Regions from separate parts of the Pseudomonas sp. BR20 genome, predicted to be linked through region 1. Evidence: predicted binding sites of a transcription regulator. Region 1 holds the regulator's gene; each other region holds the start of a gene.
The links. Region 1 encodes FliA, which starts transcription of late flagellar genes. Its sites were predicted from a motif close to CTAAAGTTTNNNNNNNNNNNGCCGNTAA; they were not measured.
Positions count from the first base shown of each region.

Region 2: the regulator FliA is predicted to act here: its motif matches at 2,618-2,645, upstream of ACHPFG_RS14670 (methyl-accepting chemotaxis protein).
Region 3: the regulator FliA is predicted to act here: its motif matches at 3,317-3,344, upstream of flgM (flagellar biosynthesis anti-sigma factor FlgM).
Region 4: the regulator FliA is predicted to act here: its motif matches at 3,191-3,218, upstream of ACHPFG_RS21775 (methyl-accepting chemotaxis protein).

Region 1 is NZ_CP172012.1:4,969,777-4,977,364, reverse strand. Features, by position in the region: gene flhA (flagellar biosynthesis protein FlhA) at 1-538, shown strand, start outside; gene flhF (flagellar biosynthesis protein FlhF) at 551-1,867, shown strand; gene fleN (flagellar synthesis regulator FleN) at 1,973-2,806, shown strand; gene fliA (RNA polymerase sigma factor FliA) at 2,803-3,543, shown strand; gene ACHPFG_RS22815 (chemotaxis response regulator CheY) at 3,713-4,087, shown strand; gene ACHPFG_RS22810 (protein phosphatase CheZ) at 4,106-4,894, shown strand; gene ACHPFG_RS22805 (chemotaxis protein CheA) at 4,906-7,113, shown strand; gene ACHPFG_RS22800 (protein-glutamate methylesterase/protein-glutamine glutaminase) at 7,162-7,588, shown strand, end outside.
Region 2 is NZ_CP172012.1:3,177,060-3,184,647, forward strand. Features, by position in the region: gene ACHPFG_RS14665 (SRPBCC family protein) at 17-475, opposite strand; gene ACHPFG_RS14670 (methyl-accepting chemotaxis protein) at 566-2,560, opposite strand; gene ACHPFG_RS14675 (M91 family zinc metallopeptidase) at 2,730-4,334, opposite strand; gene ACHPFG_RS14680 (aldo/keto reductase) at 4,501-5,496, opposite strand; gene ACHPFG_RS14685 (LysR family transcriptional regulator) at 5,615-6,526, shown strand; gene ACHPFG_RS14690 (AraC family transcriptional regulator) at 6,523-7,428, opposite strand; gene ACHPFG_RS14695 (carboxymuconolactone decarboxylase family protein) at 7,530-7,588, shown strand, end outside.
Region 3 is NZ_CP172012.1:5,330,096-5,337,683, reverse strand. Features, by position in the region: gene ACHPFG_RS24570 (MFS transporter) at 150-1,532, shown strand; gene ACHPFG_RS24565 (flagellar brake protein) at 1,591-2,340, opposite strand; gene ACHPFG_RS24560 (flagella synthesis protein FlgN) at 2,437-2,907, opposite strand; gene flgM (flagellar biosynthesis anti-sigma factor FlgM) at 2,956-3,279, opposite strand; gene flgA (flagellar basal body P-ring formation chaperone FlgA) at 3,421-4,185, opposite strand; gene ACHPFG_RS24545 (chemotaxis protein CheV) at 4,276-5,208, shown strand; gene cheR (protein-glutamate O-methyltransferase CheR) at 5,251-6,078, shown strand; gene flgB (flagellar basal body rod protein FlgB) at 6,372-6,779, shown strand; gene flgC (flagellar basal body rod protein FlgC) at 6,783-7,226, shown strand; gene flgD (flagellar hook assembly protein FlgD) at 7,243-7,588, shown strand, end outside.
Region 4 is NZ_CP172012.1:4,746,697-4,754,284, forward strand. Features, by position in the region: gene ACHPFG_RS21770 (lactonase family protein) at 1-802, shown strand, start outside; gene ACHPFG_RS21775 (methyl-accepting chemotaxis protein) at 863-2,920, opposite strand; gene ACHPFG_RS21780 (DUF3144 domain-containing protein) at 3,258-3,548, opposite strand; gene ACHPFG_RS21785 (ATP phosphoribosyltransferase regulatory subunit) at 3,639-4,184, opposite strand; gene ACHPFG_RS21790 (tRNA (adenine(22)-N(1))-methyltransferase) at 4,475-5,170, opposite strand; gene ACHPFG_RS21795 (FadR/GntR family transcriptional regulator) at 5,184-5,894, opposite strand; gene ACHPFG_RS21800 (MFS transporter) at 6,320-7,588, shown strand, end outside.

The DNA of each region.
Region 1 (7,588 bases):
ACTGGCGGAAGAACTGGTGCCGGGCGTGCTGTCGTTGTCGCAACTGCTCAAGGTGCTGCAGGCGCTGCTGGCCGAACAGGTGCCGGTACGCGACATCCGCAGCATTGCCGAGGCTATCGCCAACAATGCCGCCAAGAGTCAAGATACCGCCGCGTTGGTGGCGGCGGTGCGTGTCGGATTGTCCCGCGCAATCGTGCAAAGCATTGTAGGGCTTGACTCCGAGCTGCCTGTGATCACCTTGGAACCAAGGTTGGAACAGATATTGCTCAATAGTATTCAGAAGGCAGGACAAGGCCAGGAAGAGGGCGTTCTGCTGGAACCAAGCATGGCTGAGAAACTGCAGCGTTCGTTGATCGACGCCGCACAGCGCCAGGAAATGCAGGGCCAGCCGGTGATTCTGCTGGTGGCGGGTCCGGTCCGGGCGATGTTGTCGCGGTTTGGACGTCTGGCAGTACCGAATTTGCACGTCTTGGCTTATCAGGAAATTCCTGACAACAAGCAAGTGACTATCGTCGCGACAGTAGGGCCCAACGGCTGAGGGTAGTGGGTTATGCAAGTTAAGCGTTTTTTCGCCGCCGATATGCGTCAGGCCATGAAACTGGTCCGCGATGAGCTGGGCGCCGATGCCGCGATTATCGGTAACCGTCGTATTGCCGGCGGTGTCGAGCTGACGGCTGCCCTGGACTACACCCCCTCGGCATTGGCGCCGCGTGTGCCGAACATGGAACTTGAAGACGAGCTGCGCAAGACCGCTTCGCGCATCGTCTCGGCCCAGGCTGAACTGAGCATGCGTGGCGACAGCGATGCCACCACCAATCGCCAGTTGTTTGCCGGCCTGCCGCTGACCGCCGCCGAGCCGCTGGTTGAGCCAACGTTCATCGAACCGCCGCGTCCTGCTGCGCCAGCCCCGGCCGCCGCAGTTGACCAGCGTGTCTTCGACTCGATGCGTTTTGAACTCAACGGCCTGCGCGAACTGCTGGAAGTGCAACTGGGTTCGCTGGCCTGGACCCAATTGCAAGGCAGCAAACCGCAACAGGCCAACCTGTGGCGCCGCCTGCAACGCATCGGCCTGTCCGGCCCGTTGTCCCGCGACCTGCTGGCCCTGACCACCGAAATCGAAGAGCCTCGCCAGGCCTGGCGCATGTTGCTGGCCCACCTGGCGCGGATGATCAGCACCCCGGAAATCGAACCCCTGGAAGAGGGCGGCGTGATTGCCATGGTCGGCCCTGCCGGCATGGGCAAGACCACCACCCTGGCCAAGCTGGCGGCGCGTTATGTGCTCAAGTACGGCGCGAATAACATCGCGCTGGTGAGCATGGACAGCTACCGCATCGGCGCCCAGGAACAGCTCAAGACCCTGGGCCGCATCCTCAATGTGCCGGTCACCCACGTCGACCCGGGCCAGTCTCTGGCCAACGCGCTCGATCCGCTGCTGCGCAAGCGTGTGGTGCTGATCGATACCGCCGGCCTGCAAGCCAGTGATCCGGCGTTGCGCATGCAACTGGAAAGCCTGGCCGGGCGTGGCATCAAATCGAAAAATTACCTGGTGCTTGCAACCACCAGCCAGAAACAGGTTCTTACCGCTGCGTACCATAGCTACAAGCGTTGCGGTCTGGCCGGTTGCATCCTGACTAAACTGGATGAAACCGCCAGCCTGGGCGAAGTGTTGAGCCTGGCTATCAGCCATGAACTACCGGTTGCCTATCTGACCGACGGGCCGCGCATCCCGGATGACTTGCATCTGCCGCGCCGTCATCAGTTGGTCAGCCGCGCCGTCAGCGTGCAAATGCAAGAAGAGCCTAGCGAGGAAGCGATGGCCGATATGTTCGCCGACCTTTACCACAACCCGGCAAAACGGGTGGGTTGAGGCGCGATGAACACCGTGAAATGTACCTACATCGATGGTCTGCAAGCGATTCACGCGGCCAAGCCATGTAGCCTGCGTCTAAGCAAGACAAGGTAAAGAAATAAAATGGGCAGCATGCATCCCGTACAGGTGATCGCGGTGACCGGCGGCAAAGGTGGCGTCGGAAAAACTAACGTGTCAGTGAATTTGTCCCTGGCCCTGGCAGAGCTTGGCCGTCGCGTCATGCTGCTGGATGCTGACCTGGGGCTGGCGAACGTCGACGTTCTGCTGGGACTGACGCCTAAACACACCCTTGCCGATGTGATCGAGGGGCGCTGTGAGCTGCGCGATGTGCTGCTCCAGGGCCCTGGCGGGATCCGTATCGTGCCGGCCGCCTCCGGCACCCAGAGCATGGTGCACCTGAGCCCGGCGCAGCATGCCGGCCTGATCCAGGCCTTCAGTGACATCGGCGACAACCTCGACGTGCTGGTGATCGACACCGCCGCCGGGATCGGCGAGTCCGTGGTCAGCTTCGTGCGCGCGGCGCAGGAAGTCTTGCTGGTGGTCTGCGATGAACCCACCTCGATCACCGACGCCTACGCCCTGATCAAACTACTTAACCGTGACTACGGCATGAACCGCTTCCGCGTCCTGGCCAACATGGCCCAGAGCCCGCAGGAAGGTCGCAACCTGTTCGCCAAGTTGACCAAGGTCACGGATCGCTTTCTCGATGTCGCCTTACAATACGTCGGTGCAGTTCCCTACGACGAGTGTGTGCGCAAGGCTGTGCAAAAGCAGCGTGCAGTCTACGAAGCGTTCCCTCGTTCCAAATGCGCATTGGCGTTCAAGGCTATTGCCCAGAAGGTCGATACCTGGCCGTTGCCTGCCAACCCTCGGGGGCATCTGGAGTTTTTCGTCGAGCGATTGGTGCATCAGACGAGCGCAGGACCGGTGCTATGACAGCGAACGGCTATAACGCATACAAGAAGTCTGCCCGTGACAGCCAGGGCGAGTTGATCGAGCGCTATGCGCCACTGGTCAAGCGGATTGCCTATCACCTGCTGGCACGCCTGCCCGCCAGTGTCCAGGTCGAAGACCTGATCCAGGCGGGCATGATCGGCCTGCTCGAAGTGTCGACCAAGTACGACGCGAGCAAGGGCGCGAGTTTCGAGACGTATGCGGGGATCCGCATCCGTGGTGCGATGCTCGACGAAGTGCGCAAAGGTGACTGGGCGCCGCGTTCGGTGCACCGCAATACACGCATGGTCAGTGACGCAATTCGTGCAATTGAAGCAAAAACCGGTCGCGACGCTAAAGATCACGAAGTTGCGGCCGAACTCCAATTGAGTCTCGACGATTATTACGGGATTTTGAACGATACCTTGGGCAGCCGCCTGTTCAGTTTCGACGACCTGTTGCAGGACGGCGAACACGAAGGGCTGCATGAGGACGGCGCGAGCACGCATATGGAGCCGTCGCGTGACCTGGAAGATGAGCGTTTCCAGGGGGCGTTGGCGGACGCCATTGCCAACTTGCCGGAGCGTGAGCGGTTGGTGTTGGCGCTGTACTACGACGAAGAGCTGAACCTCAAGGAAATCGGTGAGGTCCTGGGGGTCAGCGAATCGCGTGTCAGCCAGTTGCACAGCCAGTGCGCGGCCCGCTTGCGGGGGCGTTTGGGAGAGTGGCGAGCGCGCTGACAGGCAGTGTGGGGAGCACTGCAAAGCGATACCGCGAAGGTGATTGGCCTTCGCGGGTTCGACCCGTGGTGCCCCTGGCAGTCCTTGTTGTGTATGCCTGTTGATTGAAATGGCGCGTCCAGGTGCTGGGCGCGTTTAAGACTGCTTGGAGGTCGAATTGGACAAGAACATGAAAATCCTCATCGTTGATGACTTCTCAACGATGCGGCGGATCATAAAAAACCTGTTGCGTGACCTGGGGTTCACAAACACGGTCGAGGCGGATGATGGCCTTACGGCGATTCCGATCCTCAACAGCGGGAGCATCGACTTTCTGGTAACGGACTGGAACATGCCGGGCATGACCGGTATCGACTTGTTGCGCCACGTGCGTGCCGACGAAAAATTGCGCAGCCTTCCCGTGTTGATGGTGACCGCCGAAGCCAAGCGTGAACAGATCATCGAAGCCGCCCAAGCCGGGGTCAACGGTTACGTGGTTAAACCATTCACTGCACAGGCCTTGAAAGAGAAGATCGAAAAGATCTTCGAACGCATCCACGGCTGATGCCATCGCGGGGGAGCTATGGAGCATAAAGAAACGTCACAGGGCGACTTTGAGTCGACCCTGAAAAAGCATGCTCACCAGTTGGTCGACAGCCTTGAAAAAGGCCATTTCGGCGACGCGGTGCAGTTAATCCATGAGCTTAACCAGACCCGTGACCGCGGCCTGTACCAGGAAGTGGGCAAGCTCACACGCGAGCTGCACAGTGCAATCGTCAATTTCCAGATTGACCCGCACATGCCCCAGGCCGAAGAGATTTCGCAGATCACCGACGCCACCGAACGCCTGTCCTATGTGGTCAGGCTGACTGAGGCGGCGGCCAACCGCACCATGGACCTGGTGGAAAACGCCACGCCCCTGGTCAACGGCATGGCCACGGAAGCCCAGGCGCTCAGCGTTGACTGGGGCCGCTTCATGCGCCGTGAAGTCGGTGCAGAAGAGTTTCGTGAGCTGGCCCGTCGGGTTGAGGGTTTTTTGTCACGCAGTGAGCAGGAAAACCGCACGGTTTCCAGCAACCTCAATGACATTCTGCTGGCCCAGGATTACCAGGACCTGACCGGTCAGGTGATCAAGCGTGTGACCCAGTTGGTCACCGAAGTGGAAAGCAACCTGCTCAAATTGGTACTCATGGCCGGCCAGGTCGACCGTTTTGCCGGCATCGAACATGACCGCGAAGCGATCCTCTCTGAAAAAGATCCACAAAAACATCTCGCCAAGGGTGAAGGTCCGCAGATTCATGCCGATAAACGTGAAGACGTTGTGTCAGGTCAGGATGACGTAGATGACCTGTTATCCAGTTTAGGCTTCTAAGGAGCACCCACATGAGCTTCGGCGCCGATGAAGAGATCCTTCAGGATTTCCTTGTAGAGGCCGGCGAAATTTTAGAGCAACTGTCCGAACAACTGGTCGAGCTGGAAAGCCGCCCGGATGATGCGAACCTGCTCAATGCAATTTTTCGCGGTTTTCATACTGTAAAAGGGGGCGCCGGCTTCCTCCAGCTCCATGAGCTGGTGGAGTGCTGCCACATCGCCGAGAACGTGTTCGACATCCTGCGCAAGGGTGAGCGTCACGTTGATTCGGAGTTGATGGACGTGATTCTCGAAGCACTGGATGCGGTCAACGGGATGTTCAGCGAAGTGCGCGAACGTGCCCCGATCACCGCAGCCACCCCGGAACTGCTGGCCGCCCTGGCGCGCTATGCCGAGCCGGCCGATACCTCGGCAGCGCCGGTGGTCGAAGCCGCACCGGAACCGGTGGTGGAGCCTGAAGCGGATGTGACGGACAGCGAGTTCGAGCAACTGCTCAACTCCCTCAGTGCCGTCAAGGCCGAGGCCGAAGCGCCGGCTGCCGTTGCCCCGGCTGCCGCGCCGAGCAGCGAAGACATTACCGACGCTGAGTTCGAGTCTTTGCTCGACCAATTGCACGGCAAGGGCCAGTTCGCTGCCGATGCCGTGGCGCCTGCCGGTGCCGCCGCCGATGCTGCGGATGTGCCTGCCGCTTCTGCCAGCACCGACATCACTGACGATGAATTCGAAGCGTTGCTCGACCAGTTGCATGGCAAGGGCAACTTCGCGGCCGATGCCTTGCCGGCAGTCGCCGCTAAGGCCGCAACACCGGCTGCCGGTGCCAAGCCTGCGGACGATGGGTTGATCTCCGATCACGAATTCGAAGCACTGCTGGACGATCTGCACGGCAAGGGTAAGTTCACCGAAGTCGCCCCAGCCGCCGCTGCGGCCACGGCGGCACCGGTTGCCGCCAAAGCCGCCGCGCCCGCCGCCAAGCCTGCGCCTGCGCCGGCTGCTGCCCCGGCTCCAGCGCGTGCCGCAGCGGCCCCGGTCGCGGAAAAACCGGCCAGTGAAGCCGAAACCACCGTCCGGGTCGATACCGCGCGCCTGGACGACATCATGAACATGGTCGGCGAGCTGGTACTGGTGCGTAACCGCCTGGTGCGCCTGGGCCTGAGCAGTGGCGATGAAGCCATGCAGAAGGCCGTGTCGAACCTCGACGTGGTCACCGCCGACCTGCAAACCGCGGTGATGAAAACGCGGATGCAACCGATCAAGAAAGTCTTCGGCCGCTTCCCGCGCCTGGTTCGCGACCTCGCGCGCCAACTGAAGAAAGAGATCAACCTGGAACTGGTGGGTGAAGAAACCGACCTCGACAAAAACCTTGTCGAGGCCCTGGCCGACCCGCTGGTCCACTTGGTGCGCAACGCTGTCGACCACGGTGTCGAAACCCCGGAAGAACGCGAAGCCTCGGGCAAGTCCCGTGGTGGCAAGGTGATCCTGGCGGCAGAGCAGGAAGGCGACCACATCCTGCTGTCGATCACCGATGACGGCAAGGGCATGGACCCGACGATTCTGCGCAATATTGCCGTCAAGCGTGGCGTGATGGACAAGGACGCCGCCGACCGCCTGACCGACACCGAGTGCTACAACCTGATCTTCGCCCCTGGCTTCTCGACCAAAACCGAGATTTCCGACGTGTCGGGCCGTGGCGTGGGCATGGACGTGGTGAAGACCAAGATCAGCCAGCTCAACGGCTCGATCAACATCTACTCGACCAAGGGCCAGGGCTCCAAGATCGTCATCAAGGTGCCGTTGACCTTGGCGATCATGCCAACCCTGATGGTGATGCTGGGCAACCAGGCATTCGCCTTCCCGCTGGTCAACGTCAACGAGATCTTCCACCTCGATCTGTCGCGCACCAACGTGGTCGACGGCCAGGAAGTGGTGATCGTACGGGACAAGGCGTTGCCGCTGTTCTACCTCAAGCGCTGGTTGGTTGCTTCGGCTGCCCATGAAGAGCAGCGCGAAGGCCATGTGGTGATTCTCTCCGTGGGCACCCAGCGTATCGGCTTTGTCGTCGATCAACTGGTTGGCCAGGAAGAAGTGGTCATCAAGCCTTTGGGCAAAATGCTGCAGGGAACCCCGGGCATGTCGGGTGCGACCATCACCGGTGACGGTCGGATCGCGCTGATTCTCGATGTTCCGAGCATGCTCAAGCGTTACGCCGCTCGGCGTATTTGATTCTGGTGGGGCACGGCGGTATTGCCCACCCCACCTAACGGAGTGTTTATGGCAGTCAAGGTCCTGGTGGTGGACGATTCGGGTTTCTTCCGCCGCCGCGTCTCGGAAATTCTTTCCGCCGATCCAAGCATCCAGGTGGTCGGCACGGCCACCAACGGCAAAGAGGCGATTGATCAAGCCATTGCGTTGAAGCCGGACGTGATCACCATGGACTACGAGATGCCGATGATGGATGGCATCACGGCAGTTCGGCATATCATGCAACGCTGCCCGACCCCGGTATTGATGTTCTCCTCGCTGACCCACGAAGGCGCCCGAGTGACCCTCGACGCGTTGGATGCGGGTGCGGTGGACTTCCTGCCGAAGAATTTCGAAGACATCTCGCGTAATCCCGAGAAGGTCAAGCAACTGCTGTGCGAGAAAGTCCACAGTATTTCCCGCAGCAACCGCCGCAGCCTGTTCAGCGCGCCAGCCC
Region 2 (7,588 bases), 1.8 Mb from region 1:
CGGTAATGTTTCAAAATTATACAGAGTGCGCGTTTTCCATCCGCTGCTTGAGACGGTCCAGTGCAATCGCCGACAGCTCGTTCATCCGTTCATGGAGGCTGGCCAACTGCAATTCGGTTTCATAGGTCAGCACGCGCTTGAACAGGGTGCCGTCGCGAAAGGCCTGCAAAAAGTAGTGAATCGAGCCGTCGACCGCCAGTGAGGTGAACACCGTCTTGAACTCGTCGGGACGCCGGGCGATCTGCACGCGGTAGCTCATGGGCACGCGTACGCCCAGCAAGTCGATCATTTCGGTAAAGCGTGCACCGGCGTGGAGTGGGCCGGTGGTGCCGGTGTCGGCACCGAGGGAAGTGGGGTGCCATTCGTGCCAGCGATCCGGTTGGGTCACATAGTCGTAAACGGCATCGATAGGGGCCTGGATAAAACGTTCCTGACTGATCCGCTCCAATCGGACCGACTGCTCGGCAGCGCGCATGGCACACCTCCTGTGTGGCGGGGCTGAACACTTGGAACTGTCAGAATAGTCCCACTCCCGCACATTGCACGGGAGTGTTTCAGCCATTTATCAGCGCACCTTGAAACGGCTCATCAATGCAATCACCCGGCCATTGGCGTCCAGCAGGCTTTGCGTATTGGTTTCCGTGGCATGCCCGCTTTGCACCAGCTCTTCGACCATATGTCGGATATGCACCATGCTGCGGTTGATCTCTTCGGTCACCGCACTTTGCTGCTCGGCAGCGGTGGCGATCTGGGTGCTGAGGTTATTGATATGGCTGACCGAACCGGCCATCTCGTCGAGGCCGCTGTTTACCCGCGCCGTGGCATCCGCCGCCGACTGGCAACTGGCCTGGGTGTTTTCCATGGCCGCTACCGACGAACTCACACCGGTGGTCAGGCGCGCGAGCATCTCATTGATCTGCGAGGTGCTGGCCTGGGTACGCGCCGCCAGTGCGCGGACTTCGTCTGCCACTACCGCAAAACCACGGCCTTGCTCGCCAGCCCGCGCGGCTTCAATCGCGGCGTTGAGGGCCAGCAGGTTGGTCTGGCCGGCAATCGCGCCGATCACGCCGAGGGTTTCGGTGATGCGCGCGGCGTCCTGGCGCATGTTCTCGACGGTGTGGGTGGCACTGGCGACTTCGCCGATCAGCGCGCTGACACTGGTGGACGCTTCACCCACCACCACGCGGGAGCGGTCAGCATGTTCGTTGGCGCGTTGGGTGAACGAGGCGGTTTCCGCTGCGTTTTGCGCCACGGTGTCGGCGGTGGAGCTCATTTCGGTGATCGCGGTGACGGTCTGGTCGGTCTCCGAGGCGTGGCGCACCAGGATGCTGTTGGTGTGCGCCGAGGTGTGCTGCAATTGCTCAAGGCCCGATGACATGGCCCCGGTGGCCTGGGTCACTTCGCCGATCATGTCTTGCAAGTAGACGATAAAGCGGTTCACCGAATGGCCGATGGCGCCCAGTTCGTCTTCGGCGCGGATGGTGATGCGCCGCGTCAGGTCGGCATCGCCGGTGGACAGCGCGTCGATATTGGTCTTCAGGGTTTTCATGCGCTGCACCAGTTGGCGGATCGCATACACCGCCAGCAGCACCAGCAGCAACACCATGGGAATCTGCAGCAGGGCCAGGCTGCCGAGCACGTCATCGCGCTGGGCGGTGATCAGCGAGGTGGGCAGGGCGGTGGCGAGGAACCACGGTGTGCCTTCGATGGGGCGCATGTAGAAGGTGCTGGCCACGCCCTGGTTGTCGAACTCGCTGCGCTGCAAGGCCTGGTCGCGATGGGCGAGGGCTTTGCTGACCTGGGTGGCAAAGGCTGAGGTGCCGGTCAATTCACTGATGTTCTTCAGGACCACGGGGCTGCTCAGGCGTGTGCTGTTGCTGATGATCTTGCCGTCGCCTTCGACGATCAGCATCTGCCCGCCGATGTCCTTTTCCTTGCTCGCAACCAGTTCGTTGAAGAAGCCGAGGGTCACGTCGATGGTGGCCACGCCGTACGCCGCGCCGTCGCGCTGGATCGCCATGGCGCAGTTGGTGCGTGGCTCCTGGCTGGCGTCGTCCTTGTAGGCCGCGGCCCAGGCACATTGTCCGCGTGGCGAAGCGAGGCCGCCCTTGTACCAGCTCTGGTCGTAATAGTTGGGGGCGGGGTCGCTGTTCCAGAACGTGTTCACTGCCAGCTTGCCCGCCGCATCACGGTGCCAGAAGGTGCTGTGTTTATTGCGCCCCGGCGTGCGCTGGTTGGGCAGCGGCCAGATACCACCACCGAAGACCTTCAGCTCACCATATTGGTCGACCAGGCCGGGCAGGACCTTGTCGATGGCGTCGCTGTCGAGCAGCGGGATGGTTTGGGTGATGGTGCGTTGCTGGGACTGAACCTTGTTCAGTTCGCCCTGGATCTGTTCGGCCACCTCACTGATGCGGTTGAGCACCACCTGTTCTTCGGTATGGCGCAGCGTGGGGGCGACCAACTGGCCGATACCGACGACGGTCAACACGAATAGCACCAGGACGAACAGCACCAGAAACAGGGTATAGCGAGCTTGGATGGAGCGCAGTGGGGGCATGGGGGTCGTCCTTACGAAGCGTTTATTATCGACGCGGCTTTTTGGAGCTTCGTAGGGCTATCGGCTTGGCGAGGAAGAGCTTTAGGTATCCTGGTGCGAAGTTCAAGAACGGCTATACAGCGAGGTTGACGGCTTTCCTCGCTATATAGGCTGATCTATAAGCGTTCTACTAGGTACCGTCGCCTTGTTCGCTGGTCTCAAGAGTGACAAAACGCCTCAATGGCTTGCCCATCTCTTCGCTCAAGGCGTTCTCGGTGAACGGTTTCGGATTGATTGTGCCCGGTGCTGTCGAGGGGTCGTTATCGAAGTCGAAGGGGTCGGCGTCGTTAGGTAAACCAACAACTTGGCGCTCAAAATTGTTGACCTGCAAATCTTTGCCCGGGTGCAGATGCTCGGTGGTTACACCATCCAGGAAGGTTCCGGTAGCGCCGTTGTACGCGTGGCCAATCTCATGGAAGAGTTGGGTTACGGGAACCCACGTGTGTTTACCGTCAGCGCGCTCCCTGGTGGCCGCAGGGTCATAAGTGATCGTGGCGAGATCAGCCCGCGCATCACCTGCAACGCCATTCTCGATGAAGTAACTCGCGGGAACCCCAGTGTCTTCTGGCACGTCATCCGCTGTCGAGCTTGCTTCTTCAACATATGATTCTTCATGCTCTTGCGAGGCGTCAAACAGGTAGGAAGTATTGGCATTACCCTCTTGCCGAACAGTGACCTTCCCACCATTCGTCACTGCGAGTTCATCCATTTTGGTGAGGGCCTGTTGGCCGATAGGTGAGCTGCGCAGAAATTCGAAATCGTCGGCAACGCGTTGTCTGAATGCCTGCTGCTGCTCCTCCGAGGCACGTGTTGCTCCTTCTACCGTAAATCCCTGCTCGCCGACATTACTCGGTTTCACCTCGGTAAAGGCAGAGCCTGTCGTACGGTCAAACCGATCATTGGCACTGGCGTAAATACGGTCGTGCCGCTGGTTATTCCAGATCTCGTTATTGCCTTTGCCGGTGTAAAACGTGGTGCGACCGAAGTGGTTGCCGATCAACACGTCATTCTGATTGCCGCCATGTGCAACGGTATGTCCGCTGCCTGAGACCAGCACGTCGCCGTCATCCCCGCCGTCCAGATAACTCTGTTTATGAGTAGGGCCAAAGCCCGCGAGAAGCAAGTCACTGCCTTTATTACCGTACATGACAGTATTGCCGCTGCCACCGATAAGCGTGTCGTTGCCGTCGTTGCCCTCGGCATAACCGAGGCCGCTGCCCAGGCGCAAGGTATCGTTGCCAAGCCCGCCGTAGAGCCTGCTGCGGCCACCTCCCGCCTGTATGAAGTCATGGCCATCACCGCCTTCAACGGTCACACGAAGCTTGACGTCATCGTCGATGATGACTGTGTCGTCACCGCCAGTGGTGTCGATCCACAGTTCTTGATTGCGGTCTCTTTCTTCCTTCATATCAATCACGTGGGGCTTGCCGTTGATCAGTATTTGCAGCTTGTCGCCCGGCCAACTGCGCACATGCAGATGGTCAGCGCGATCACCGGTTTCCACTTGCAGATAATTATTCAGGATCTGCGGTTTTGCGGGGTCACTTGGGTCCCAGTCGACGATCCTGCTGATTTTGATGTCACCTTCGGCGAACAGCAGGTGCGCCCTGCGGTTAATGATGCCTGGCGTCAGGTCGGTCGGGGGTGTGTAGGGCGAGGCGTCTGTCTTGTCGAGAGGCTTGGGTAGCTGGGCGTTTAGTTGGGAGGTCAAGGAGTGCGCAAGCGCAGATAACATGGGCATGTCCTTTTGGGTCGACGCGTAATAGAAGCCTGACTTCGCATCAGGGTTGCTATTACGTGGAGTTCCGACCGCAAACGTTCCAGGCGCTCGGGGCAGATTTAGTGCACCAGGTTTCGTCGTTGGGGCACCGCAATCCAGGTGCCCCCTGTGAGCTTGGCCGTCAGATATCCAGCATGGCCATCACGTCTGCGGGATAGCGCAGGCCGGCGGTTGCCTCTGCGGGAAAGATCGCATCGAGTGCCGCCCGCTCGGTCGAGCTGAGGTCGAGCGATACGGCCGCGACGTTCTCCTCCAGGTACTTGCGTTGCTTGGTGCCGGGGATCGGAATGATGAAGTCGCCTTGTGCCAATACCCACGCCAATGCCAGTTGCCCGGCGGTTACGCCTTTGTCTGCTGCGAGGGTTTGAACCTGCTTCACCAACGCCAGGTTCTTCGCGAAATTTTCGCCCTGGAAGCGCGGGTTGGTGCGGCGGTAGTCATCGGCATCGAAGTCATCCGGGCTTTTCAGGGCGCCGGTCAGGAATCCTCGGCCCAGTGGGCTGTAAGGCACAAACGCAATCCCCAGGCGTTGGCAGGCCGTGAGGCAGCCGTTGCTTTCCTGGTCGCGGCTCCACAGGGAATATTCGCTCTGCAGGGCGCTGATCGGGTGCACGTTATGGGCGCGTTCCAGCGTGGCGGCGGATGCCTCGCTCAGCCCCAGGTAACGCACCTTGCCTTGCTGCACCAGTTCGGCCATGGCACCGACGGTTTCTTCGATGGCCACCTGTGGGTCGATACGGTGCTGGTAGTAGAGATCCAGGGTGTCCACCCCCAGGCGCTGCAAGGTGCCGTTGATGGCATCGCGAATGTACTCGGGGCGCCCGTTTACCCCACGCAACGCCGGGTTGGTTGGGTCACGCACGATGCCGAACTTGCTCGCCAGGAACACCTGGTCACGTTTACCGGCAATGGCTTTGCCGATCAGTTGCTCATTGGTATGGGGGCCGTACATATCGGCGGTATCGAGAAAGTTGACGCCCAACTCCAAGGCGCGATGCAGGGTGGCGGTGGCCTCCGTGGTGTCGGTGCCGGGGGTGTAGAAGTCGGTCATGCCCATGCAGCCGAGGCCGATGGCAGAGACCCGTGGGCCGTTTTTTCCGAGTGGACGAGTGTGCATGGGTTCAGCTCCTGAGTGGGGAAGGGCTCCATTGTTACTCTCGACAAAATTGGGATAAACCGGCTAAAAGCACTATCACTATTCGTAATATCTAAATAATCCGCGTAAGGAGTCGCCCGTGGACCGTTTCAACGCGATGCGCGTATTTACCCGAATTGTTGAACTGGGCGGGTTTGCCAAGGCCGCCGACAGCCTGCAACTGCCGCGCGCTTCGGTGACTATCCTGATCAAGCAATTGGAAGCGCACCTGGGCGTGCAGTTGCTGCAACGCACCACGCGCCAGGTGAGCCCGACCCTGGATGGCGCTGCGTATTACCAGCGCTGCGTACAGTTGCTCACCGATTTGGAAGAAACCGAGGCGGTGTTCTCCACTCGCCGCCAGAACCCGCGCGGCACCTTGAGTGTGGACATGCCTTCGGGCATCGGGCGCTTGATTGTGATTCCCGCGTTGCCGGCGTTCACCGCGCGCTATCCGCAGATCGAATTGGACATAGGCCTGAACGACCGCCCGGTGGACCTGATCCGCGAAGGTGTGGATTGTGTGCTGCGTGGCGGCCTGGCCCTGGATGAGTCGCTGGTGGCCAGGCCTTTGGCAATGATGGATCAGTTGACCTTGGCGAGCCCCGGGTATCTGGAACGCATGGGCGTACCCGCGTCCCTTGAGGACTTGGCCAATCACCAGATGGTCGAGTATGTCTCCACGGCCAGTGGCAAGCGGTTCGGCCTGGAGTTTCTGGTCGACAACGCCGTGCACCCGATCCATTTGCCCAAGCGCGTGGCGGTCAACAGCTCCGACGGCTATTTCGCCGCGTGCGAAGCCGGCTACGGCCTGATTCAGGCGCCGCACTATCACGCGATGCGGCAACTGGCCCAGGGCAGCCTGGTGCCCGTGCTGGCGCAATTGCCGGTGCCGAAAATGGCACTGACGGCGCTGTATCCGCCGCATCGCCAGTTGTCGCAGCGGGTGAGGGTGTTTGTGGATTGGCTGGTTGAGCTGTGCAGCCAGCCAGGCACCGGTTTGCAACGCTAGGCCTGGGCCTTGCGATAAGCGCCGGGTTGCTGCCCGGTCACTTTGTGGAAGGCTCGGGTAAATGCCGCCACGGACTGATAACCCACCGCCACTGCGACCTCCGCTACCGTCTGGTCTTGCTTGAACAATTGGCAGGCGTGACGCATGCGCATCATCAGCAGCACCTGGCCGGGCGACCGCCCGCACAATTCAGTGAAACGCTTGAAAAACGCCGAGCGTGACAAGCCGGTGCAGGCCGCCATGTTTTCCAGGGTCCAGGCATCCGCCGGGCGGGCGATCAGGTGTTCCAGCAGGTTCGCGAACGCCGGCTGGCGGCCCAGTGCGGCGAGGCCACCGAGTTCGTTGTTATCCAGCACTTGCTGGCGCAGTACATACAGAAACAGCAGGTGGCACAGGCGCTCCAGCAAGGCGCCAGAAGGCGCCGGGGTGCGTTTGCACTCTTGCAGGATCAGCTCGAACAGGTTGCGTGCGGCCGTCAGCGATGGGTCGCCTGCCCGCAGGACGATCCACGCGGGCAGGGTATCGACGATCATCGCCGACAAGCCCGACTGGAAGTGAAAGAACCCGCACACCAGCCCCACGCCGTCGCTGGCGCTGGTGTCCAGGGGCAGCATCGGGCGCCGCGGACATTCCTGCGCGCCGGCCGCCGTGGCTTCCCCGGACAACCGGTACTCAAGGTCACGAAGCAGGAACACCGCGTCGCCGTTTTTCAACGCTATGGGCGTGGGTTCGCCGGCGATATGCAGCCAGCACTCACCCTGCACGATCAGGTGGAAACTCGCTCGCGCCAGGCCGTGGGTGCTGGCGTGCCAATCGCCGCAATAGCGCCCCACATGGAACAGGCTGGTAGTGAGTTCGAGGCTGTCTAATAACCAATCGACAAGTGCACTGGAAGAATTCATCTAATGGAAAGACTCAAGAGCAAGTAATCGCTACTTTAGCCTATTGAGACGATTTCTTATAACCAACAGACTGGGTACACGAACCTTCAGGAGACCGCTCCATGTCCCGTGTACCGCTGCTCACCCCACAAACCGCGCCACTCGCCGCCAAGCCGTTGCT
Region 3 (7,588 bases), 360 kb from region 1:
GATGTACCTTGCGCGCCATCCGACAGCGTCTGAGCTGTTAAGCAAAATAATCCCCGGAAACAGCGCATGTTGCCTGTCCGGACCCGGTCACCCCGGACTATCATGCCGATAGCCCTGTCTCTCACCGCAAGGAGCCGCTCGGAACGCCGATGCGCCAGATCTGGAAATCTTTTCGAGCCCTTTATTTCGCCTCCTTGATGATGCTGATTGGCTCCGGCCTGCTCAGTACCTACCTGGCCTTGCGCCTGGCGGCCGACAATGTCGACAGTCTATGGGTGGGTGCACTGATGGCGGCCAACTACTTTGGCCTGGTGCTGGGCGGCAAGATCGGGCATCGCCTGATTGCCCGGGTGGGGCATATCCGTGCCTATGCCACCTGTGCCGGGATTGTCGGTGCGGCGGTGTTGGGCCATGGCCTGATCGATTGGCTGCCGGCCTGGATTGTGCTGCGGATAATTGTGGGTCTGGGAATGATGTGCCAGTACATGGTCATCGAGAGCTGGCTCAATGAGCAGGCAGATGCCAAACAGCGTGGCGTGGTGTTCAGCGGTTATATGATCGCCTCCTACCTGGGACTGGTATTGGGCCAGTTGATACTGGTAATGCATCCCCAGCTTGGCCTTGAGCTGCTGATGCTGGTGGCGCTGTGCTTCGCCCTGTGCCTGGTGCCGGTGGCCATGACCCGGCGCATTCACCCGGCAGCCTTGCATCCCGCGCCGATGGAGCCGCGCTTCTTTATCAAGCGTGTGCCGCAGTCGCTGAGCACGGTGTTGGGGGCGGGGTTGATCGTCGGTTCGTTCTACGGTCTGGCGCCGCTGTATGCCTCCCAGCAGGGGTTGAGCACCGAACAGGTGGGTCTGTTCATGGGTAGCTGCATTTTTGCCGGGTTGCTGGTGCAGTGGCCGCTGGGCTGGTTGTCGGATCGTTATGACCGCGCGCTGCTGATCCGCTGCTTCGCCTTGTGCCTGGCGGTGGCGGCACTGCCGTTGGCAATCATGACCCAAGTGCCGCTGGAAGTGCTGTTTGTGGCGGGCTTCCTGTGTTCCCTCGTACAGTTTTGCCTGTATCCATTGGCGGTGGCGTTTTCCAACGACCATGTGGAAGGGGATCGTCGGGTATCGCTGACGGCCATGCTGCTGGTGACCTACGGTATCGGCGCCAGTGTCGGGCCGTTGCTGGCGGGTGTGGTGATGAAGCTGTTCGGCAGCCAGATGCTGTACGCATTTTTCAGTCTGTGCGCGCTGATCCTGGTGTGGCGAATCCGGCCTAAGGCGGTGACCAATCTGCACCAGGTGGAAGATGCCCCCCTGCATCACGTGGCAATGCCCGACAGTATGTCGAGTTCACCGCTGGTGGCTGCGCTGGACCCGCGGGTCGACGAGCAGGTGGTGCAGGAGCAGATGCAAACTGTCCCCGATCCCGAGCCGCAGGTCGATCCAGAGCCGCCGGTGGATGAGCCCGCTTTCGAAGGGCCACCCGAGCCCCTGGGGCCGGATGAGCATCCCCACGAATTGAGCAGGGCGCGCCCCTGAAAGCAAAAAACGGGCAGATCCCAAAGGGTCTGCCCGTTTTTTTTGTGATCGTTAAAGATCAAAAATCGTCGTCTTTGTCGAACCGTCGTGCTTCACGCTGCAGCTGGTACACAAAGCGCTCGACCTGGCGTTGCACCAAACCACTCATGTTGTGGAAGCGCACGCCGGCGAAGGTCGTGTTGATCCTTTCTTCGAAGTGCAGGTATCGCAGCTCGACGGCGGTGGTCATGCTGCCAAACGGCAGGGCTGCGATAAAGCGGTCGTAAACCTGGCCCAGTTGCAGGCGCTCGGAAATATCACCTTCAAAACGCAATTTGCAGCCGGTGGCGGAAATATCCAGCAGTTTGCCGTTGACCGGCAGCTGAAGTTTCTCGCCGCCCAGCTCAATATTCACCAGTTGAGCCAGCTTCAGTGCGGCGCGGAACGCGTTGCGGCGCTGATGGTAGACCACCTCGTCCGGCATGCTGCCGGTATAGATACGGTGGCCGCCTTTTTCGCCGATGGCCAGGGTGCCATTGCTTTCCCAGGCGACGCGTACGCCATCATGGAAACCTTCGATGCGAAAGGGTTCGCCGTTTTCGAGGTGGCGCTCGCCGTCGCGGGGGATCATTTCGTCCAGCGCCAGCGTGTTGCTGTCGCGGTTGACGTCTACCAGGTAGCTCTGGAAGCGCTGGCTGCGTTCGTGGAAAGTGATGATCAGCGGGTCATGGCTGTCTTGCAGCATCCGCAAGGTGCCGGCGATTTCCAGAGGCGTGGTGAGGACCTTGGGTGGCTGCGGGGCATCTTCCGCATTAAGGGCGTTGAACACGGTTCTTCCATCTCCAGACAAAATACGACTACACGCAAGAACCGGCATTTTGCCAGCATGTGGCGGGCCTTGGATAGGGCGCGCTGTAAACCGGTGTCAGGCTTGGCTGCGGGTGCTTGGCTTGACCAGACGCGAGGTGGAGCCCTGGGCGTTATAGAGTGCCGGAGGCTCTCCGCCGTGGAGTATACGCAACTGGTTGGCGGTCGTAGCTTGCTGAAGCTGGATCGACTGACCATTAAGCAGGTTGGCTTCCTGGCACTGGGCGAGCAATTGGTTGAGTTCTTTGCTCTGGGCCAGCAGTTGATCGCCGACCGAGGAGTGGCTGGCCAACTGCGCCAGGCCGTCGTGGTCTGCTGGCAGGCCGAGGCTGATGAGGATCTGGCTGCGTTTTTTGCCGTGCTGTTCCAGCAGGACGATCAACGACTGCTTGCGCGCCAGAATTTCTTCCAGCAACGGCATGTCCCGGCCATAGAGGGCCAGTGATTCTTCTTTGAGCAGCTCGAGCAATTGCTGCGTCGGCGCTAGATCATCAATGATCAGTTGAAGCAAATGTTCGTCGTGATGCATGGCTGGCCTTGGGTTTTAAGCGTCCAAAAGCCCTGCGCAGGCCTTTGCCTAGCGCTCGGCTTCGAAGTTAAGCAGCTTGCTGGCTACACGGTTGCTGTCGACTTTATAGCTGCCATCGGCGATCGCCTGCTTCAATTCGGCCACGCGGGCTTTATTGACTACCGGTTGATCGCGCAGCGAGTCAGTGACCTTCTGCAACTGTTGAGCCTCATTGCTCAGGTGTACGGATTCCCCGCTTTGGCTGGCACTGGCCTGTTCTGCCTTGGCGGGCAGTGCCGGGGCCTTGGCTTCTACGCTGTCCTTGGTGCTGGTGGTGCGCGTAGTGCCTGACGTCGTCGGGGCGTTATTCAAACGGCTGAAATCGATGACCATGATAAAAAAACCTCTGGGTATTTGGACGCTTGCCATGTTTTCGGCAATACCCGGACAAACTTTAGGCGCGAATGACAATAAATCTCCGCACGGGATATCTCGTGCACAGTGTAGGAAAACCCAGCGTCCTGTACCAGTGATCTATAAAGCGACCTCGACTTGCCCTGGGGCTGTCACCCGCGCCTTGATCACACGGTTGGAGTTGAGGTTCTTGACTCGAATCTGTTCGCTCATGCCGCCGTTGGACAGTGCTTCGCCCGGCATTTTTACATTCAATCCGCCGCTGCTCGCGGAAATCACCACCTGATCGCCCTTGCGGATGACCTCGGCCTGTTCCAGATGCACCAGGGTAATGACCTGATCGGTGACCACTGGTCGGGTCAATTTCTGTCCGATGGCCTGGTCCAGGGATGTCAGGTAACCCTGGCTGATCTGGCTGATGTCGCGTTCACGCAGTACAACGTCCTCGAAAGCGATGATGCCCGTGCGTTTCATCGGGCGAGCAACCACCACTACATCACGGAACAATTTGACCTGGGCCGGCACGAACACCGTCCAGGGCGAGGCGCCTTCGCAGCGTACCTTTACCGTCACGCGCCCGATCGGTTGGGCGGGGCTTTCCAGGGTCGCTGTCAATTCCTTGTCGCACATGGGCATGCGCAGGCGCGGGTCCAACTGGTTGACCTGGATTTCATAACGCCCCGGCGTCTGTGTGGTCGCCAGATAATCTTCTACAGTGAACTCAAGAAAGCCTTGAGTGACGCCGATAAGTAGATCAGGCAAGGTGACGTTCTCTGCACGGGCCGTGGTGCCCAGGCTGAAGGCGAGCAGCGCCAACGGTGCGCAGAGCAATCTGCAAAACCATGTCAGGTGAAGGCGTCGGGAAACTGTCGTTTTAATGTCCATATTCAACAAATAGCAAAGCTCGTGCCGTTTAGTGTTGGGGGCGCGCCGCCCTTGTAGGTAAGCCAAAAGTTTTAGCGTAGGAGTCATGGCATGGCAGGAGTAATGGATTCAGTAAACCAGCGCACACAGCTGGTAGGGCAGAATCGCTTGGAGTTGCTGCTTTTTCGTCTGGATGGCAAGCAGCTGTATGGCATCAACGTATTTAAGGTGCGGGAAGTGCTGCAATGTCCCAAGCTGACGATCATGCCCAAATCCAGTCCGGTGGTGTGCGGTGTGGCGAATATTCGTGGTGCGACTATCCCGATTCTTGACCTTGCCCTGGCCACCGGTTCGGCTGGCCTGCAGGATCGCGAGAACCCATTCGTGATCATTACCGAGTACAACACCAAGACCCAGGGTTTCCTGGTGCGCTCGGTGGAACGCATCGTCAACATGAACTGGGAAGAGATCCATCCGCCGCCCAAGGGCACCGGCCGCGATCACTACCTCACGGCGGTGACGCGGGTCGATAACCAGCTGGTGGAGATTATCGACGTGGAGAAGATCCTTGCCGAAGTGGCGCCCACCTCGGAATCGATTTCCGTGGGGGTGGTCGACGCCGAAACGGCCCACAAGGCGGTCTCGCTGCGTGTGCTGACGGTGGATGACTCCTCGGTGGCGCGCAAACAGGTGACGCGCTGCCTGCAAACCGTCGGCGTGGACGTTGTCGCCCTCAATGACGGGCGCCAGGCGTTGGATTACCTGCGCAAGCTGGTGGATGAAGGCAAGAAGCCGGAAGAAGAATTCTTGATGATGATCTCTGACATCGAGATGCCGGAAATGGACGGCTATACCCTCACTGCTGAGATACGCAACGATCCACGCATGCAAAAACTGCATATCATCCTGCATACTTCGTTGTCGGGCGTATTCAATCAGGCGATGGTCAAGAAGGTCGGTGCCGATGACTTCCTTGCCAAATTCCGCCCTGATGACCTGGCATCCCGGGTAGTCGACCGGATCAAGGCAGCAGATCACAGCTAGGGTTTTTCCCCTGGCAGTCATACGATTTTAGAGGCGGTATCAGTGTCTACGGGTAATTTGGATTTTGAACAGTTCCGGGTCTTCCTGGAAAAAGCCTGTGGCATATTGCTCGGTGAAAACAAGCAATACCTGGTATCCAGCCGTCTTAACAAACTGATGGAGCAGCAGGGCATCAAGTCCCTGGGCGAGTTGGTTCAACGGATCCAGGGGCAGCCGCGCAGTGGCCTCAAGGAGATGGTGGTCGATGCCATGACCACCAACGAAACCCTGTGGTTTCGCGACACCTACCCCTTTGAAGTGCTCAAGAGCAAAGTGCTGCCGGAGGCCATCAAGGCCAGCCCGGGCCAGCGCCTGCGTATCTGGTCGGCCGCCTGCTCCTCAGGACAGGAACCGTACTCGATTTCGATGTCCATCGATGAGTTTGAGCGGACCAACATGGGCCAGCTTAAAGCCGGGGCGCAAATCGTCGCCACCGACCTGTCAGGCACCATGCTCACCAACTGCAAGACCGGCGAGTACGACAGCTTGGCCCTGGGCCGTGGTTTGTCCCAGGAACGCCTGCAACGTTACTTCGACCCGAAAGGGGCGGGGCGATGGGCGGTCAAAGCGCCGATCAAGAGTCGCGTGGAGTTTCGCTCGTTCAACCTGCTCGACAGCTATGCCAGCCTGGGCAAGTTCGACATGGTGTTCTGCCGCAACGTGCTGATCTACTTCTCGGCCGAGGTGAAGAAAGACATCCTGTTGCGCATCCACGGCACCCTCAAGCGTGGCGGTTACCTGTTCCTCGGTGCATCCGAGGCACTCAATGGCCTGCCGGATCATTTCCAGATGGTGCAGTGCAGCCCTGGGATCATCTACCAGGCCAAATAATAATGTGGGAGGGGGCTTGCCCCCGATTGCGGTGTATCAGTGATAGAGACATCAACTGATCAACCGCTATCGGGGCAAGCCCCCTCCCACATTTGTTTCTGCGACAAAGTTGAAGAAGGCGGCAAACCCCATTGCCGCTTTACTGGCGCCACGCGGAAGCCCATTGCCGCTTTTCTGGCATTGCCGCCCGGCAAGCTTCGCGCAACCCCTTGATTTACTGCGTTTTCAGATATTGGCATGCGCCTTGCTATAACCCTGTTAACGAACAGCAGGTCAGCCTAAAGGTTTCCGCCATGAGCATCAGCTTCGATAAAGCGCTCGGTATCCACGAACAAGCCCTGGGCTTCCGCGCCCAGCGTGCCGAAGTCCTGGCCAACAACATTGCCAACGCCGACACCCCGAACTACAAGGCTCGGGACCTGGACTTCTCCGCCGTGCTCGCCGCACAGCAGGACAAGACCAAGAACGGCACCTTCGCCTTGAACATGACCAATAGCCGTCATATCGAAGCGCAAGGCCTGAGCAGTGGGGACGAGTCGCTGCTGTATCGCACGCCGATGCAGCCGTCGATCGACCAGAACACCGTCGACGCCCAGCTGGAGCAATCGGCCTACGCCGAGAACTCGGTGAACTTTCAGGCCAGCTTTACCCTGCTCAACAGTAAATTCAAAGGGCTGATGTCAGCCCTGCGTGGAGAGTAAGCCATGTCCCTGTCCAGTGTTTTCAATATTGCCGGCAGTGGCATGAGCGCGCAGACCACGCGCTTGAACACCGTCGCCAGTAACATCGCCAACGCCGAGACCGTGTCTTCGAGCATCGACCAGACCTACCGCGCCCGTCACCCGGTGTTCGCCACCATGTTCCAGGGCGGCCAGAGCGGTGGCAGCGATTCGCTGTTCCAGAACCAGGATGCCGCCGGCCAGGGCGTGCAGGTGCTCGGTGTGGTCGAAGACCAGAGCAACCTCGAGGCTCGTTACGAGCCGAACCATCCTGCCGCGAACGAAAAGGGTTATGTCTATTACCCCAACGTCAACGTGGTCGAGGAAATGGCAGACATGATTTCCGCCAGCCGCTCGTTCCAGACCAACGCGGAAATGATGAACACCGCCAAAACCATGATGCAGAAGGTCCTGACCCTGGGTCAGTGATAAGGGGCGCCAAATAATGGCCATCGTTGATACCACGACCAATTCGGCAGTCCAGGACCTTTTTAACTCCAAGGTCAAGACCGCTACAGACAACACCACCGTCGCCGACGCTACCAAGACCGCGACGGGCAGCCAGTCCCTGGGCAAGGACGCGTTCCTGCAACTGCTGGTGACCCAACTGAAAAACCAGGACCCGCTGTCGCCTCAGGACAACGGCGCGTTCGTGGCTCAGCTGGCGCAATTCAGCAGCCTGGAAGGCATCAATACCCTGAACGACTCGGTGAATGCGATCTCCAGTAATTTCAGCTCGTCGCAAGCGCTGCAGGCGTCGTCTCTGGTAGGGCGTTCGATCATCACCCAGA
Region 4 (7,588 bases), 220 kb from region 1:
GTACCTGGCCACCGACCGCGCCGGGCGCTATTTGCTCGCGGCGTCCTACGGTGCCGACACCCTCAGCGTCCAGCCCATCGACAAGCCAGAACCCATCCGCACCTACAAGACCGGCCTGCATGCCCACTCGCTGCGCACCGACCCAAGCAATCGCTTTGCCTACGCCGGCAACCTGGGCACGGACCATGTGCTGCAGTACCGCTTCGACGCCGCCACCGGCGCACTCACCCCGATCGGCAGCGGCTACGTGAGCGTGCCGGCCAATACCGGGCCTCGGCACCTGGCGTTTTCGGCCAACGGCAAGTACCTGTATGTGGTCGGTGAAATGAGCGGCACCGTTACCGCGTTTTCCATTGATGACAGCTCCGGCGCGCTGACGCAGATCGGCGTGGCCAACGGCATTCCCGAGCGGTTGAAGTTGGCCCACGGCGAAGTGCGAGACGCACGCAACAATGACCTGAAGGACGACCCGACGCCACGCATCTGGGCGGCCGACCTGCGCCTGTCGCCGGACGGCAAGCTGCTGCTGATGAGCGAGCGCACCAGCAGTTCGGTGTCGGCGTTTGCGGTGGATACCGCCACCGGCGGCCTGCGCTTTGTCGACAACTACCCGGTCGAAGAGAAGCAACCGCGCAACATCGCATTCTCCCCCAACGGGCATTGGCTGCTGGTGACCGGTGAGAAAAGCGACAAGGTCGGCACCTATGCGGTCAGTGCGACCGGTGCGTTGAAGCGTGTGGGGGAAGCGGCGTCGGGCAAGGGTGCGCTGTGGATTGAGGTGCTGCATACCTCGGCCAACTGACCTGAACATGTGGGAGGGGGCAAGCCCCCCACAGAGTTGGATCTTGAGGGTTTACAGACCTCAGCTCAGGCGAAACCGTGCGGTGTTATCACTCAACGCCTGGCTGCCTTTGCTCAAGGTGTCCGCTGCACGATTTACTGCGCGCGCGCCGTCGAGCAGGCGCCCGGCGGCCTGGTCGACTTGCTGGATATTGCCGCTCACTTCATCCGCCGTCGCCGCCTGCTCCTCCACCGCCGTGGCGATTTGCGCCAGGGTGTCGGTGACGTTCTGCACCGCGCCGGCAATCTCGCCCAGGCGCGTGCCCAGGCCGGTGACGGACTCGGCATCGGTCAACGCCTGCTCGCACGCGGCGCCCATCAGCGTCACCGCCTGGCTCACCGTGGCGCGCAGGCTGTCGACGGTGCCGGCGATCTGCGCCGTCGACGCCTGGGTGCGTTGCGACAGGCTGCGCACTTCATCGGCGACCACCGCAAAGCCACGGCCCTGCTCGCCTGCGCGGGCGGCTTCGATAGCTGCGTTGAGCGCCAGCAGGTTGGTCTGCTCGGCGATGCCGCGAATGGTGTCCACCACCGATTGAATCTGCTGGCCTTGCTGGCTGACCTGCTGCAAGGCGTCCGAGGTATCGGTCAGGCGCTGGTTGAGCTGCTGGATGCTAGCGGTGGTGCGCTGGCTGTCGCGGCTGCTGTCTTCGGCGATGCGCCGGGTGTGCTGGGCACTGCCCGAGGCCTGTTCGCAGCTGCGCGCGACGCCCATGGACGTGGCAGCCAACTGCGTGGCGGCGGCGGCGATCTGGCTGATCTGGTGCTGCTGGTCCTCGACTTCGCTGAGGGTGCTGCCCGATTGCGAATTAAGGGTGAGCACCGCCGAGCCAAGCTGCTGGGTTTCGTGATTGACGCCGAGCAGGCTGGTGCGCAATTGCACCACCGCGACGTTCAACGCGGTACTGATCGCCGCCAGTTCGTCGCGCCCTTCTACCGCCACCTCCACGCACAGGTTGCCGTCGCGCAGGGACTCGGCCAACGTGGTGATGCCACTGGCGCTGCGACGGATGGACGCTTGCAGGCACATGAACAGGTACAGCGCCGCCAGGGCCAACAGGCTGAACGTCGCCGCCATCGGTATGAATTGCGTGTTCGCGTGCCCGTGGTAGTAGTCCAGGCGCGCATCCATCGACGTCAGCGACCGAATGCGCAGCGCGCCGAGCGACTCGAGCATGGCATCGATACTGCGTTCGAAACCGGCGGTATCCAGCTTGATGCTGCCGCCGAACACGCCGTCGTCGAGCACTTTGAGTTCGTTATCCAACAACTGCAGGCTGGTATCGTATTGCGCTGTCCACGGCTCCATGCCGGCGTACTGCTTGGCCTTGAGCGAAGCCGCAGCCTTGACCAGTTGATCCCGCGCATCGCCGATGCGGCTGCGCAGGTCGCGCATCTGCAAACGGCTCTGCAAGGTGAACTGCCCCGAAGAAATCGAGGACTGCCCGACACTGGCCATCCGCCCGATGCGCTCGATCAGGTCGGGCGTTTGCTGGGTGCCCATCTGCATGAGCATGTAGGTTTCCAACCAGGGATCGAGGATCAGGCCGGCGTCGAGGGTAATCTGTTCGCGCAGGGCCTGCATCGCCGTCAGCGCCGCGGTGAAGCGGTCGTAGCCATCCGGCCACCAGCCAACGGTGCGCAGGGACGCCGAGTCCATGCCCCTGACCGTGGCCTGCAACGCCTCGAAGCGGGCCAGGACGTCAGCGCCGGCGCTCTGGGTTTTCAGGGCATCACCGAGGGCTTGCAGGCTTTGCAGGATCAGCGGGAAATTGGCGTCGACCTTATCCATCGCCGCTTTCGCCGCTGGCGTTGGGGCATGCAGGATGTCCGCCGCTTTCCAGCGCGCAGCCAGGTTACGTTGGGCGCTCAATTGGCCGTCCAGCGCATCCAGGGCCAACAGTTGACGAAGACCGGACTGCTCGGTGGAAATCACGCTTAATTTGTCGCGATAGTCCTGGCCGATCATCCACAGGCTTCCGGCCAAGGGGAGCATGAACAGGAAAAACAGAACCTGGAACTTGCGCGCGAAGCCGAAACGTCCGAGCAGGCGGATACCAGGGGATAAAAAACTGTGCATGTCCGACCACTCCCGAAAACAACCCACCCGGCGCACCGCTGGGCGAAGCCTTGAAATAAATGAAAGCAAAATGCCATGTCATTGATTGGTAAGGCTCTAGCAAGATACGGGCCGCCCACACCCAGCCCCGAAACAGGGCGTTCGCTGCACGAACGCCCCACCTCGCGTGCGCGAAAATGGGGCAAAAGCACTCAGTAGCGACAAGGCTGCTGTCACCGCCGGAGACGACTGACCGAGGTACGTTCCAAAACACCCTCAATCACAAGCATCCTATCGGCCGCGTACGGGGAGAACTTGAAGGGCAGGACACGCCCTGGGGAGAAATACCGACAGCGACCTATTTGGCCTGCATGTACTGGCTGAAATTATTGATGTGATCGTCCAGGTTGTCCTCAAGCATCATCCGGTACTGATCACAGAAATACGTGAGCATCGCCTCGCGCTCCTCGGCCATCTGCTCGCCGGACTTGAAGTTGCGCGCACACGCCCAGGCATTGAACCGCGTGGTGCCGAACATCATCGAGGCACTCACCTGGCCGAGGTTCTCGAAGGTCTTGAGCTGCTCGTTCGACAGCTCGATATGCGCGTCTGCGCGGTCGTAGAAGGTTTGGTCGGTGACGTCGGCCATTGCGGGTTCCTGGGCGAGCGAATGAGACGACCATTGGAGCATATCCTGCGGCTGGAGAGGAGGCGCCTCCCTGCGGAGGCGCCTTGAACATCACATCAATGCCAGCACCAGCCGCTCAAGCCCGATGCCGAACCCGGCGCCCTCTCGGTAAGCACCGCCACCTACCACTTGCTGCTGCGCACCCAGTGCGGGGCAGCGTACTTCGAAGCCATTGCCTTCAAGGTAGTAACTCAGCCCACGCTTTACCGCCAGACTCAACTCATAGTCGAGCCCCAGCGTGTCCAGAAACCCGGAGCAAAGGGCTTGGCTGCGCTGTAGCGCCAGCGCGGGCTCAGGACTGAGAATCTCCAACCCCAGCTGGGTAAATTCACGATAGCGACCGGCTTGCGGCCGCTCATACCGATAACACCGTGCCGCGTAGAAAAACATGGCCTCATCCCGCCCGCCGAGCAAGGCTGCATTGCGCTCCTGGAACAGCGCGGTGGCCTCTGGGATCAGGCAACATTGGCGACCCGCCTTGTCATCGAAAGCCCACATCTGCCCGATGATTTCACTGCCGCCGGCTTTTTCAATAAACGTGTCCTGGCCCCACAAAGCGGGCACGATAGCTTCTTCAGCTCCCGCTTCGATGAAGATAGCTCCGGAATCGCCCCTCTATCTCACGCATCGTTGCGGCTTCTTTCCCTGTCACGATTCGGGTTCCGCGCAGCATTGTCATGTCTTGAATCTCCATTTTCACAGGCAATAAAAAAGGCGCCACAGGCGCCTTGGTTTGGGTTCATTGAGTGATCAGAGCGTCTGGTCAATCAGTGAGCGCAAGCAACCACGACACCTTGGGAAAGGTCCGTGAGAGTGATGGCGGTTGCTTTTCGAAAATTTGGTCATGGGCAATCCTTGCACACATGTAGGAATAGTTACAAGCAAGCTCAATTCAACAGCTCAGTAATCCACCGGGCCTGCTGTGCAATCTCTTGCGCCTTATCCTCCGGCACGGCCTGACGCGCGCGCTCGAAACTGGCCAGGGTCTTCTGCTTCTGACGCAGCATGCGCTGCCACTTGGCCAGGAACACCGGGCTGCGCGCCTGCATCTGCAGGGGGCCGAAGTACAGTTGTTCGGCGCTGTAGATCACCGGCGTGGTGCGTTCGGCGACGATGATTTCGTAGTAGAAACGGTTTTCCCGCAGCAGCTCTTCATGGAGGAGGGTGTAACCGTTTTCCATCAACCAGTGACGCAACGGTTGTTCGCCGCCATTGGGTTGCAGGATCAGGCGTTCGTGACCGCTGAGGTGGGCCTTGCCGCCTTCGAGGATGTCGCGGATCGTTTCGCCGCCCATGCCGCAGACGCTGATCGCGGTGATCGCGTCTGCCGGCTTTATCGCCGCCAGACCATCGGCCAGGCGCACCGTGACGTGCTGCTCCAGGCCGTTCTCCCGCACGGTGCGCTCAGCCGCCTGGAACGGCGTGCTCGCCACCTCGCCCGCCACCGCCGCCTCGATCACGCCACGGCGCATCAAGGCCACCGGCAGGTAGGCGTGGTCCGAGCCGATATCGGCCAGCCGCGCGCCCATCGGCACATGCGCCGCCACGCGCTCCAGGCGCATGGACAAGGTGTGTTCGTTCAACCTGTGCTCCTTTTTATTCGCCGGAAAATCGATCCCGGCTGTTGGTCAGATGCAACACCATCGCCGCCCGCGCCGCGTCCGGGTCCTGGCGCCTGATCGCGTTGAAGATCGCCTCATGCTCCAGGTTCGCCAATTGCCCGAGCTTGGCGAAGTCCGCCCCGCCACGTTCGGCGCCTTTCACTTGGGTACGCGGAATCATCGCATTGCCCAGGTGCAGCATGATCTCGGTGAAGAAGGTATTGCCGGTGGCTTCGGCGATCAACTGGTGGAAACGCTTGTCCTCTTCCACGCAGCTGTCGTTGTTGGCCAGCGAGGCCTGGTAGTCGTCCAGCGCGGCGCGCATGTGGGCAAGCTGCTCGTTGGTCCTGCGCACGGCGGCCAGTGCCACTGCCTGCACTTCCAGGCCCAGGCGCAGCTCAAGCATGTTGCGCACGCTGGCGACGGTGTCCACATGCAGGCGCAAACCTTGCTGGGCCTGTTGCGCCAGCACGAAGGTGCCGATGCCATGGCGCGTCTCCACCAGCCCCGAGGCTTGCAGCTTGGACAGCGCCTCGCGCACCACGGTACGGCTCACCCCATGCTCAAGCACGATGGTGGATTCGGACGGCAGCTTTTCACCCGGCTTCAACTGCCCCAGCAGGATGCGCTGGGTCAGGGCGTCAAGCACGCCTTGGGCCAGGTTGTTGGAGCGTCTACGGACGGGGGGGCCGTTTTCAATGGGCATAGTTACGAATCCACGGGGTTGGGCAGGAGGGAGCTTAACATCCCGCCCCACGGCGTAACCCCACTGTAGGAGCGAGCTTGCTCGCGAGGAACCTGAGGGCGCCGCGTTTATCCAGGATGCCCGCATTATCGTTGACGTTTTTCGCGAGCAAGCTCGCGCCTACGGTTGGGGTGCGAGTGAAAAAAGTGCTCTACTTGTATGACAACCAACATTAATGGCCGCCAGCGCCACCCTTTCAAAAGCCCTCTCAACCTTCTTTAAAACCCCACCCCAACCCGCAAAATAACCAAAAAAGCACTAAATACCGGCTCTTATAAACACAAAAACATCATCACCGCATTGCGAACCCCAGAAACCAACTTGTATGATGTCTATCAACAAGACACGCAAACCCGCATAAAAATAATCAGGGGGAGTTTTGAATTGTGAACAATTCAAGCCATGCATCTGCCACACCAGACAGTGATTCGGTCCTCGCGCAAGCCGTGAGAAAAGTGAAGGGCCATGTGCTCCCACTGTTCGTGATCATGTTCATCCTCAACTACATCGACCGGGTCAATATCGGCTTTGTGCGCACGCACATGGAACACGACCTGGGCATCGGCGCTGCCGCCTATGGGTTTGGCGCCGGGCTGTTCTTCATTGGCTACGCGCTCTTTGAAGTGCCCTCGAACATGCTGCTGCAAAAGGTCGGCGCGCGCATCTGGCTGACCCGCATCATGTTCACCTGGGGCATCGTCGCCACGCTGATGGCGTTCATCCAGAACGAAACCCACTTCTACATCCTGCGCTTTCTACTGGGCGTGGCCGAAGCCGGCTTCTTCCCTGGGGTGATCTACTACTTCACCCGCTGGCTGCCGGGGGTTGAGCGCGGCAAAGCCATCGCGATTTTCCTCAGTGGCTCGGCGGTGGCCTCGCTGATCTCCGGCCCGCTGTCAGGCGCACTGCTGCAGATCGAAGGGTTTGGCTTTCACGGCTGGCAATGGATGTTCGCCATCGAAGGCCTGGCCTCGGTGGTGATCGGTTTCTTCGTGTGGTTCTGGCTCGATTCCAAGCCCCACGACGCCAAGTGGATGACCCGCGAAGAACAGGACGCTCTGGTCAACGCCATCGACCAGGAACAGCGCGAGCGTGAAGCCCTGACCAGCGTCAAGCCAACCATCGGCAAGCTGCTCAAGGACCGCCAGATCCTGCTGTTCTGCGCCCTGTACTTCTGCATTCAACTGACGATCTACGCGGCGACGTTCTGGCTGCCGAGCATCATCAAGAAGATGGGCGACCTGAGCGATGTGCAGGTCGGCTTCTTCAACTCGATCCCGTGGCTGATCTCGATCATCGCCATGTATGCCTTCGCGACGCTGTCGGGCAAATTCAAGTTCCAGCAGGCCTGGGTCGCGGCGGCGCTGTTGATTGCGGCGGCGGGCATGTTCATGTCCACCACCGGCGGGCCGATCTTCGCGTTCGTGGCAATCTGTTTTGCGGCCATTGGGTTCAAGTCGGCGTCCTCGCTGTTCTGGCCGATCCCACAGGGCTACCTGGACGTGCGTATCGCCGCTGCCGTGATTGCCTTGATCAACTCCATCGGCAACCTGGGTGGCTTCGTCGCGCCGACCACCTTTGGCTTTCTGGAGCAGACCACCGGTTCGATCCAGGGTGGGCTCTACGGTTTGGCCGGCACGTCGGTGCTCGCCGCG